DNA from 2 places in the Streptomyces sp. NPDC016562 genome. Region 1 is predicted to be linked to the other one. Evidence: riboswitches for the same ligand, from Rfam matches in the RefSeq annotation. Region 1 holds a riboswitch; the other holds the start of a gene.
The links. Region 1 has a riboswitch for ZMP and ZTP ahead of glyA (serine hydroxymethyltransferase). Riboswitches for the same ligand answer to the same signal wherever they lie in the genome.
Positions count from the first base shown of each region.

Region 2: another riboswitch for ZMP and ZTP. It lies ahead of ACF059_RS11120 (bifunctional 5,10-methylenetetrahydrofolate dehydrogenase/5,10-methenyltetrahydrofolate cyclohydrolase); the one in region 1 lies ahead of glyA (serine hydroxymethyltransferase).

Region 1 covers NZ_JBIBRZ010000001.1:842,281-847,457, forward strand. The annotation lists gene ACF059_RS03855 (2'-5' RNA ligase family protein) at 1-590, opposite strand, end outside; gene trpS (tryptophan--tRNA ligase) at 686-1,699, opposite strand; gene glyA (serine hydroxymethyltransferase) at 1,793-3,061, opposite strand; ZMP/ZTP riboswitch at 3,096-3,186, opposite strand; gene rocD (ornithine--oxo-acid transaminase) at 3,338-4,543, shown strand; gene ACF059_RS03875 (hypothetical protein) at 4,716-5,114, shown strand; gene ACF059_RS03880 (glutathionylspermidine synthase family protein) at 5,127-5,177, opposite strand, start outside.
Region 2 covers NZ_JBIBRZ010000002.1:729,437-734,613, reverse strand. The annotation lists gene ACF059_RS11125 (NAD(P)/FAD-dependent oxidoreductase) at 1-1,015, shown strand, start outside; gene ACF059_RS11120 (bifunctional 5,10-methylenetetrahydrofolate dehydrogenase/5,10-methenyltetrahydrofolate cyclohydrolase) at 1,101-1,949, opposite strand; ZMP/ZTP riboswitch at 2,034-2,127, opposite strand; partial or broken gene ACF059_RS11115 (class I SAM-dependent methyltransferase) at 2,185-2,937, shown strand; gene ACF059_RS11110 (RNA polymerase sigma factor) at 3,163-4,743, shown strand; gene ACF059_RS11105 (hypothetical protein) at 4,831-5,177, opposite strand, start outside.

The DNA of each region.
Region 1 (5,177 bases):
GCACCGGCCGCTTCCGCCGCCTCGTCGGCCGGGTGGCAGCCCGGCTGCGCCGGGACCCCGGCGGGCCCCGTCCCGAAGGGGTACTCGCGCAGCTTGCGCCAGACCCCGTCCGAGCCTTGCTCGTAGAGCGCGAAGCCCTCGCAGAGCCACTCGGCGGCGTAGTCGGCGAGGGTCGTGAACGCCACGTCCATCGCCTCCTCGCAGATCCCGTGGGCGACCGTGACGTGCGGGTGGTACGGGAAGGCCAGCTCGCGGCTGAGCGGCCCCTGCGGGTCGCGGACCTCGCCCTGGAGGCGGGTGCAGCCCGCGGCGCCCTCGACGACCTTGACGAAGACGACCGGCGAGAGGGGACGGAAGGTCCCCGTGCCGCCCAGCCGCATCCGGAAGCCGCGGAAGCGGGCCGCGACCTCGGCCAGGTGGGCCCGGACGACCGGCAGCCGGTCCGCGTCCACCTCGGTCGGCGGCACGAGGGTGACATGGGTGGGGATGCCGTGCGCGGCGGCGTCCCCGAAGCCGGCGCGCAGCTGCTGGAGCTGGCTGCCGTACGGCTCCGGGACCGCGATCGAAACGCCGAGCGTTACGGTCCCCATGTCTCTCCTCCGCTTGTCTCCGTGGACTGCTGCCGCCCCAGTGTGGCGGCAGCACCCCCGTTCTTGCCAGGGCTCCCGGCCCGCAGGTGCGTTCGTCAGTGCTTGGCGGGCAGCAGACCGAGGCGGTCGTAGGCCTGCGCGAGGGTCTCGGCGGCGACCGCGCGGGCCTTCTCCGCGCCCTTGGCCAGGATCGAGTCCAGCGTCTCGGGGTCGTCCAGGTATTCCTGGGTGCGCTGCTTGAAGGGTGTGACGAAATCGACCATCACGGCGGCCAGGTCGGTCTTCAGCGCGCCGTAGCCCTTGCCCTCGTACTTCGTCTCCAGCTCGGCGACCGTCTCGCCCGTGAGGGTGGAGTAGATCGTGAGCAGGTTGCTGACGCCGGGCTTCTTCTCGCTGTCGAAACGGACCTCGGCCTCGGTGTCCGTGACCGCGCTCTTGATCTTCTTCTCGGTGACCTTGGGCTCGTCGAGGAGGTTGATCAGGCCCTTGGGCGAGGACGCGGACTTCGACATCTTGATCGCCGGGTCCTGGAGGTCGTAGATCTTCGCGACCTCCTTGACGATGTGCGCGGCGGGCAGGGTGAAGGTCTGGCCGTAGCGCTGGTTGAAGCGCTCGGCCAGGTCGCGGGTCAGCTCGATGTGCTGGCGCTGGTCCTCGCCGACCGGGACGGCGTTCGCCTGGTAGAGCAGGATGTCGGCGACCTGGAGGATCGGGTACGTGAAGAGGCCGACGGTGGCGTTGTTGACGCCGCCCTTGGCGGACTTGTCCTTGAACTGCGTCATCCGGCTCGCCTCACCGAAACCGGTGAGGCAGTTCATGACCCAGCCGAGCTGCGCGTGCTCGGGCACGTGGCTCTGGACGAAGAGCGTGCAGCGCTCGGGGTCCAGGCCGGCGGCGAGCAGCTGCGCCGCGGAGAGGCGGGTGTTCGCGCGCAGTTCCTTCGGATCCTGCGGCACGGTGATCGCGTGCAGGTCGACGACCATGTAGAACGCGTCGTGCGTCTCCTGCAGGGCGACGTACTGGCGGATGGCTCCGAGGTAGTTCCCGAGGTGGAACGAACCGGAGGTGGGCTGGATGCCGGAGAGCGCGCGAGGACGATCAGAAGCCATGGCCCCATTCTCTCAGGTGCGGGGGCGGGCTCCGGCCCGCCGGACGCCGCGCCGGGTGCCGGGGGCGGCGCCCCCGGCACCCGGGCCGCGGGGTCAGGACAGCGGCAGACCCGGGGCGGGGAAGGCCGACATCAGGGACGTGACCTCCGCGCGGACCGCGGCGAGGGCCTGCTCGTCCCCCTTGGCGGCGGCATCCACCGCGCGCGAGATCCAGTCCGCCACCGTCGGCATGTGCGCCGCGGTCAGGCCCCGCGAGGTCAGCGACGGCGTCCCGATGCGGATGCCCGACGGGTCGAAGGGCTTGCGCGGGTCGAAGGGGACCGTGTTGTAGTTCACGACGATCCCCGCCCGGTCCAGGGCCTTGGCCGCGACCTTGCCCGGCACCGCCTTCCCGGTCAGGTCGATCAGGATCAGGTGGTTGTCGGTACCGCCCGAGACCAGGTCGAAGCCCCGCTCCAGCAGCGCCGCGGCCAGCGCCTTGGCGTTGGCGACGACCGCGTGCGCGTACGAGACGAACGCCGGCTGCGCCGCCTCGTGCAGCGCGACCGCGATGCCGGCCGTGGTCTGGTTGTGCGGGCCGCCCTGGAGGCCCGGGAAGACCGCCTTGTCGATGGCCTTCGCGTGCTCCTCCCGGCACATCAGCATGGCGCCGCGCGGACCGCGCAGGGTCTTGTGGGTCGTGGTGGAGATGACGTCCACGTGCCCCGCCGGGGACGGGTGCGCGCCGCCCGCGATCAGGCCCGCGATGTGCGCCACGTCCGCGACCAGGACCGAGCCCGCCTCCTCGGCGATCGAGGCGAAGGCCGCGAAGTCGATCGTGCGCGGGAGCGCCGTACCGCCACAGAACATGATCTTCGGCCGCTCCGCCAGCGCCAGCTCGCGCACCGCGTCGTAGTCGATCAGCCCGGTGTCGGGGCGGACGCCGTACTGCACGCCCCGGAACCACGAGCCGGTCGCCGAGACGCCCCAGCCGTGCGTCAGGTGCCCGCCCATCGGCAGGGCCATGCCCATCACGGTGTCGCCCGGCCGGGCGAAGGCCAGGTACACGGCCAGGTTCGCGGGCGAGCCGGAGTACGGCTGGACGTTGGCGTGGTCCACGCCGAACAGGCCCTTGGCCCGCTCGACTGCCAGGGCCTCGACGCGGTCGATGTTCTGCTGGCCCTCGTAGTAGCGGCGGCCGGGGTAGCCCTCGCTGTACTTGTTCTGCAGCACGGTGCCGGAGGCTTCGAGGACGGCCGCGGACACGTAGTTCTCGCTGGGGATCAGGCGCAGGGTCTCGGCCTGGAGCACTTCTTCGGCGGCGACGAACGACGCCAGCTCGGGGTCGGTCGCGAAGAGGGCGGGATGGCGGCTCGCGGACATGGCGGGCTCCTCCGGGGTCGATGTGATCGGTACCCCGCGAGGCCCAGGCGAGCGGCCCTGTGTGCGGTCGAGCGCGCACGGCTCCCCCGGAGTTCGTTCTCCGTGCGCCAGTCGCCGTGCGTACCGCCCACCTTAGCGGGCGTGGCGGGTGGGCCGGCCGCGCCGAAAGGAAGGTTTCCGCAACCGAGGTCCGCGCGACGGCGGGGAGGCGACGATAGGAAGGTGACGCCACCCTCGTCACCGGTTCACCCGGCGAGACCGACGATCGGAGACCCCGTGTCGACAACTGCTGATGCCATCCGCTCCGCCGAGGCCCACAGCGCGCACACCTACCACCCCCTCCCCGTGGTCGTCGCCTCCGCGGAGGGCGCGTGGATGACCGACGTGGAGGGCCGCAGATACCTCGACATGCTCGCCGGGTACTCGGCGCTCAATTTCGGCCACGGCAACCGCCGCCTGCTCGACGCCGCCCGGGCGCAGCTGGAGCGGGTCACCCTCACCTCGCGCGCCTTCCACCACGACCGCTTCGCCGACTTCTGCACCGAACTGGCCGCGCTGTGCGGCAAGGAGATGGTGCTGCCCATGAACACGGGTGCGGAGGCCGTCGAGACGGCGGTGAAGACCGCCCGCAAGTGGGGCTACGAGGTCAAGGGCGTCCCGGACGGCCAGGCCAAGATCGTGGTCGCGGCGAACAACTTCCACGGCCGCACGACGACCATCGTGTCCTTCTCGACCGACCACGAGGCCCGTGACCACTACGGCCCGTACACCCCCGGCTTCGAGATCGTCCCCTACGGCGACCTGACCGCGCTCGGCGCCGCCGTCACCGCCAACACGGTCGCCGTACTGCTGGAGCCGATCCAGGGTGAGGCGGGGGTCCTGGTGCCGCCGGCCGGATACCTGGCCGGCGTACGGGAACTGACGCGCGAGCGGAACGTCCTCTTCATGGCGGACGAGATCCAGTCGGGGCTGGGGCGGACCGGCAGGACCTTCGCGTGCGAGCACGAGGGGGTCGATCCGGACGTGTACGTCCTCGGCAAGGCGCTCGGCGGCGGGGTCGTGCCCGTGTCGGCGGTGGTCGCCGACCGGGACGTGCTCGGCGTCTTCAAGCCCGGCGAGCACGGCTCCACTTTCGGCGGCAACCCGCTGGCCTGCGCGGTCGCCCTGGAGGTGATCGCGATGCTGCGCTCCGGCGAGCACCAGCGGCACGCCGCCGAACTCGGCGACCACCTGCACCGGGAGCTGAACCTGCTGGTCGGCGGCGGCGCGGTGACCGCCGTGCGCGGGCGCGGGCTCTGGGCGGGCGTGGACGTCGACCCGGCGCACGGCACGGGCCGGGAGATCTCCGAGAAGCTGATGGAGCGCGGGGTGCTGGTGAAGGACACCCACGGCTCCACCATCCGGATCGCCCCGCCGCTGGTGATCAGCAAGGAGGACCTGGACTGGGGCCTGGACCAGCTCCGGTCCGTACTCGCGACCTGACGGGGCCGCGGCGGCCCGGCGGGCGCGGCGGGATCCTCCCGGTCACGGCGGCGCGCGTCGACGCTCCCGGCCCTGCGGTGGACACCGGGAGCGGCCCGCCGGACGATGGGAGGACCCGTACGGGTGCGCGCCCTGCCGATTCCGGGCCCGACCCTCCGATGGGAGCAACCCCATGTACCGACGCAACCGTCACCGCCTGCTCTGCGGCGCCCTGGCCTCCTCCGTCGCGCTCGGCGCCGCCGCCGCCCTCGCCGCACCGGCCGCCGCCGCCCCGGCGGCGGTACCCGCTGCCAGCTGCACGGTCACACCCGACCCGCAAGGGCGGTTCGTCGTCATCACCGGCGAGGGGTTCACTCCCCCGCGCACCCTCAACGACGGCGAGTCCACCGAGCCGCTGAACATCGACGCCGACGGCAACTTCCGGGTCCAGCGGTTCCAGAAGAACGTCCACTACACCGTCCTCGCGGTCAACGAGGACCAGGACTTCGTCTTCGTGAACTGCAAGGTCGCGCGGTCCACGCCCTCCGCCGGCGACTCGGGCCGAGACGTCCTTCGACAGCTACTGCGGTGACGACTGACGGCCCTACAGGATGACGTGGGGCAGGAAGCGGGCGTACTCGTCCGTGACCGGCCC
Region 2 (5,177 bases), on a different contig from region 1:
GGAGGGCAACGCGGCACGGGTCATCGGCGTCCGCGTCGACACCCCGGAGGAACGGGACAGACTCGTGACCGCCGACCTCGTGGTCGACGCGAGCGGGCGCGGCTCCCGCGCCCGGGGCTGGCTCCAGGAGCTCGGGGTGACCGGCATCCGGCAGGCCCAGGTCGACTCCGGGCTCGTCTACGCCACCCGCATCTTCGAGGCGCCGGCCGGCGCCCACGCGTCGGGCTTCCCCATCATCAACGTGCAGTCCGACCCGCGCGTGCCCGTGCCCGGGCAGACGGCCACCATCGTGCCGATCGAGAACGGCCAGTGGCAGGCCACCCTGTCCGGCACCCGCGGCGGTCAGCCGACGGGCGACCCGGACCTGTTCATCCCGTTCGCCAAGGGCGTCCGCGACCCGATCGTCGGCGAGCTGCTGGAGGGCAAGAAGCCCCTCACCGACGTCGCCGTCACCCAGGGCACCGCCAACCGGCGGGTCTACTTCGAGAAGGCCGACCTGCCCGACGGGTTCTTCGCCGTCGGCGACTCGGTCGCGACCTTCAACCCGCTGTACGGGCAGGGCATGACCGTCGCGGCCAAGGGTCTGCTGGCCGTGCGCCTCCTGCTGCGGTCCAAGGGCCTGGCCCACCCCGCGATCGGCCGGGAGGCGCAGCGCGCGATCGCCCCGCAGGTGTCCATCGCCTGGGACCTCGCCACCTCGCAGGACATCCTCTACCCCGGGGCCACCGGCATGAAGCCGCGGGCCGGGGCGGGACTGCTCAACGCGTACGTCAACCGCCTGATGACAGGCGCCACCACCGAGGAGGCGCTCACCGCCGCCCTCTTCAAGGTGCTCACCATGAGTGCCTCGCCCACCCACTGGCTGCGCCCGTCGGTGATCTGGCACGTGCTGCGCGCGTCGGACCGGGGCGCGCTCAAGGCGGCGCCGCTGACCGCCGCCGAACGCCGGATCGCCGGGCTGGACCAGGAGGGCGACGGGGTGGGCCCGGCCAGCCCGGTGGGCCGGGCCCTGTGACGTAGGCCATGCAGGGCGGCTATGAGAGGCGGGCATGAGAAACGCCCCGGACCGTTCGCTCCGGGGCGTCCTCGGCTTCGGCCGCTCAGACGAGGTCGGCCAGCTCCAGTCCGGCCTGCGCGGCGGCGGCCTGGACGGTCTGCTCCAGCAGGACGGCGATGGTCATCGGGCCGACGCCGCCCGGTACCGGGGTGATCAGGGAGGCGCGGGCGGCGGCCGACTCGAAGTGGACGTCGCCGACGTTGCCCTCGTTGTAGCCCGCGTCCAGGACCACCGCGCCCGGCTTGATGTCCTCGCCCCGGATGAACTCGGCCTTGCCGACGGCGGCCACCAGTACGTCCGCCTGGCGCACGATCGACGGCAGGTCGACGGTGCGGGAGTGGCAGTAGGTGACGGTGGCGTTCTGCTCCAGCAGCAGCATCCCGGCCGGCTTGCCCAGGATCGCGCTGCGGCCGACGACGACGGCGTGCTTGCCGGTCAGGTCCACGTCGTAGGCGGCCAGGAGGCGCATGATGCCGCCGGGGGTGCAGGAGACGAAGCCCGGCAGCCCGAAGCCCATGGCGGCGAAGGAGTGCATGGTGACCCCGTCGACGTCCTTGCCCGGCGCGATGGCCTCGAAGGCGGCGCGCTCGTCGATGTGGTGCGGGACGGGGTGCTGGAGCAGGATGCCGCTGATCTCGGGGTCCTCGGACAGCGCGGTCAGCGTGGCCACGAGCTCCTGCGTGGTGGTCTCGGCCGGCAGCTCGACGTGGCGCGAGGTGATCCCGGCCTTGGAGCAGCGATTCTGCTTCATGCGCACGTAGGTCACGGAGGCCGGGTCCTCGCCGACGAGCACGGTCGCCAGGCAGGGTGCGGTGCCGGTGCGCTCGGTGATCTTCGCCGCGTAGGCGGCGGTCTGCTCCGAGATGCGGCGGGCGAGGGCGGTGCCGTCCATCAGCCGGGCAGAGGCGGTGGCGGTGGCAGGGGCAGAGGCAGACTGGGCAGTCGTCACGGGGTCTCCTGAACGTCGCTGCGGATCGCGGTTCGCCCAGGCGCGCGGCAGTCGGCGTACCGGAGTACGCCGGGCCGCTCCCCGGTGGTGATCCACCCGAACGCCAGTCACGGCCCGCCGACCACTGTAGTCGACCAATCCGGTGGTTGCCCGGCGCCCGACCTGGGACGATCGATCCATGACGCGCACTTTCGACCATCTTGTCGCCGAGGCCGAGTCCGTCTCCGTGGACGGCTGGGACTTCTCCTGGCTCGACGGCCGGGCAACCGAGCAGCGCCCGTCGTGGGGCTACCAGCGGCTGCTGGCGGAGCGCCTGGCCCGGGTCCGGTCCGCGCTGGACATCCAGACGGGGGGCGGCGAGGTCCTCGCCGGATCCGGTCCCCTGCCGCGGCTGATGGTGGCCACCGAGTCCTGGCCGCCCAACGTCGACCGGGCGACCCGGCTGCTGCACCCGCTGGGCGCGGTGGTGGTCGCGGACTCCGACGAGCCGCCGCTGCCCTTCGGCGACGAGGCCTTCGAGCTGGTCGCCAGCCGGCATCCGGTGACCATCTGGTGGGAGGAGATCGCCCGGGTGCTGACGCCGGGCGGCACCTACCTCTCGCAGCAGGTCGGGCCGGCGAGCGTCTTCGAGCTCGTCGAGTACTTCCTCGGCCCGCAGCCGGAGGAGGTCCGGCGCGGCCGGCACCCCGACGACGCGGTCGCCGCCGCGACCGCTGCGGGCCTCGAAGTCGTCGATCTGCGCTCCGAGCGACTGCGGACGGAGTTCCACGACATCGGAGCCGTGATCTACTTTCTCCGGAAGGTGATCTGGATGGTGCCCGGCTTCACGGTCGGGCAGTACCGGGACCGGTTGCGGGAGCTCCACGAACGGATCGAACGCGAAGGCCCGTTCGTCGCGCACACCGCCCGCTTCCTCATCGAAGCCCGCAAAAAAGGGGTGACGGGGAGGGCGGACGGATCCGGGCCGGATCGGGTTGCGCGGCCACAGCGTGGCGCAGGTCACTCAATTCAGCGCGTAACGAATCGACTCGGGCATGCGATGAACCGACAGGCGTCCTCGCGCGGCCCGGAATACAGACCCCCCTCGGGTCTGTTTCCCAAGTTCGCGCGATGATGTCCCGCCCACCCCTTATCTGTTCGCAACGAGAGGCTCCTTGTGTCGCTCAGCCCGTCCCGTACGTTCCCTCCGGAGATCGCCGAATCGGAGGCCCTCGTCGCGCTCGTCGAGCGCGGCCGCGAGCAGGGTCACATCAACGGTGACGACGTGCGCCAGGCCTTCGAGGCCGGCCGCATCCCGGTGGACCAGTGGAAGCGGGTCCTGCGCAGCCTGAACCAGGTCCTGGACGAGGAGGGTGTCGCCCTTCACGTCAGCGCGGCCCCCGCCACCAAGGCTGCCGCCAAGAAGCCCCGCAAGGCTGCCGCCGCCCCGGCCCGCACCGTGGCCAAGAAGGCTCCCGCCGCGCCGCGCCCCATCGGCGCGCGCAAGACCTCGGCCGCCACGGCCACGGCCACGGCGATATCCGCTGCGCCGGCCGCCGCCGTCGGGGACGAGGCTGCCGCGGAGGCCGCCGCCGAGCCGAAGAAGCGCACGGTCAAGAAGGCCGCGGCCAAGAAGACCGCGGTGAAGAAGACCGCCGCGGCGAAGAAGACCAGCGCCAAGGACGCCGACGAGGGCGAGACCCCGGCCGTCGAGGGTGAGGACTGGGCAGCCGAGGACCTCGTCGACGAGGCCGAGGAGGAGACCCCCAAGCCCGGCGGCACCCAGGGCTTCGTCCTGTCCGACGACGACGAGGACGACGCCCCGGCGCAGACGGTCATGGTGGCCGGCGCCACCGCCGACCCCGTCAAGGACTACCTCAAGCTCATCGGCAAGGTGCCGCTCCTCAACGCCGAGCAGGAGGTCGAGCTCGCCAAGCGCATCGAGGCGGGCCTGTTCTCCGAGTACAAGCTCGAAGAGGAGGAGGACCACAAGCCCGCCTTCAAGCGCGAGCTGGAGATCCTGGTCGAGGACGGCCGCCGCGCGAAGAACCACCTGCTGGAGGCCAACCTCCGCCTCGTGGTCTCCCTCGCCAAGCGCTACACCGGCCGCGGCATGCTCTTCCTGGACCTGATCCAGGAGGGCAACGTCGGTCTGATCCGCGCCGTGGAGAAGTTCGACTACACCAAGGGCTTCAAGTTCTCCACGTACGCGACGTGGTGGATCCGCCAGGCGATCACGCGCGCCATGGCCGACCAGTCGCGCACCATCCGCATCCCCGTGCACATGGTCGAGATCATCAACAAGCTCGCCCGCGTGCAGCGCCAGATGCTCCAGGACCTGGGCCGCGAGCCCACCCCGGAGGAGCTGGGCAAGGAACTGGACATGACCCCGGAGAAGGTCATCGAGGTCCAGAAGTACGGCCGCGAGCCGATCTCCCTGCACACCCCCCTGGGTGAGGAGGGCGACAGCGAGTTCGGTGACCTCATCGAGGACTCCGAGGCGGTCGTGCCGGCCGACGCGGTCTCCTTCACCTTCCTCCAGGAGCAGCTGCAGTCCATCCTGGGCACGCTCTCGGAGCGCGAGGCGGGCGTGGTCTCGATGCGGTACGGCCTCAACGACGGCCAGCCGAAGACGCTCGACGAGATCGGCCGCGTGTACGGGGTCACCCGTGAGCGCATCCGCCAGATCGAGTCGAAGACCATGTCGAAGCTCCGCCACCCGTCGCGTTCGCAGGTGCTGCGCGACTACCTCGACTGAGCCGACCCCTTCCAGCACGCCCCTGACCTGCGCTCGCGCGGGCCGGGGGCGTGCTGCGTCGGGCCCAGGCAGCGGTCATGAGGTGGGTCACACCAGCCGGAAGACCGGGCCGCGGGGGGTGAACGGCAGGGAGGCGCCCTGTGGGAGCAGGTAGGCGTGTTCGCGCCGGATGCGCAGGCTGTCGCAGCCACCGTCCGTGATCACCAGGACCGGCGCACCCGGCGGGAAGTCCTCCGCGCGGTGCAGCAGGTCGATGCCCGGTTGCAGGACGGTTCCGCCCCGGCCGCGGACCCGGACGCGGCCCGCGATCTCCGTCGGCGGCAGGTAGCCCGCGTCGTACGGCGCCGCGTCGCAGAAGACGACGCGCGCCGCCGGTACGTCGCGGGCCTGCGCGTACGAGGCGATCGCGCCCAGCGCCTTGCCGAGCAGGGCGG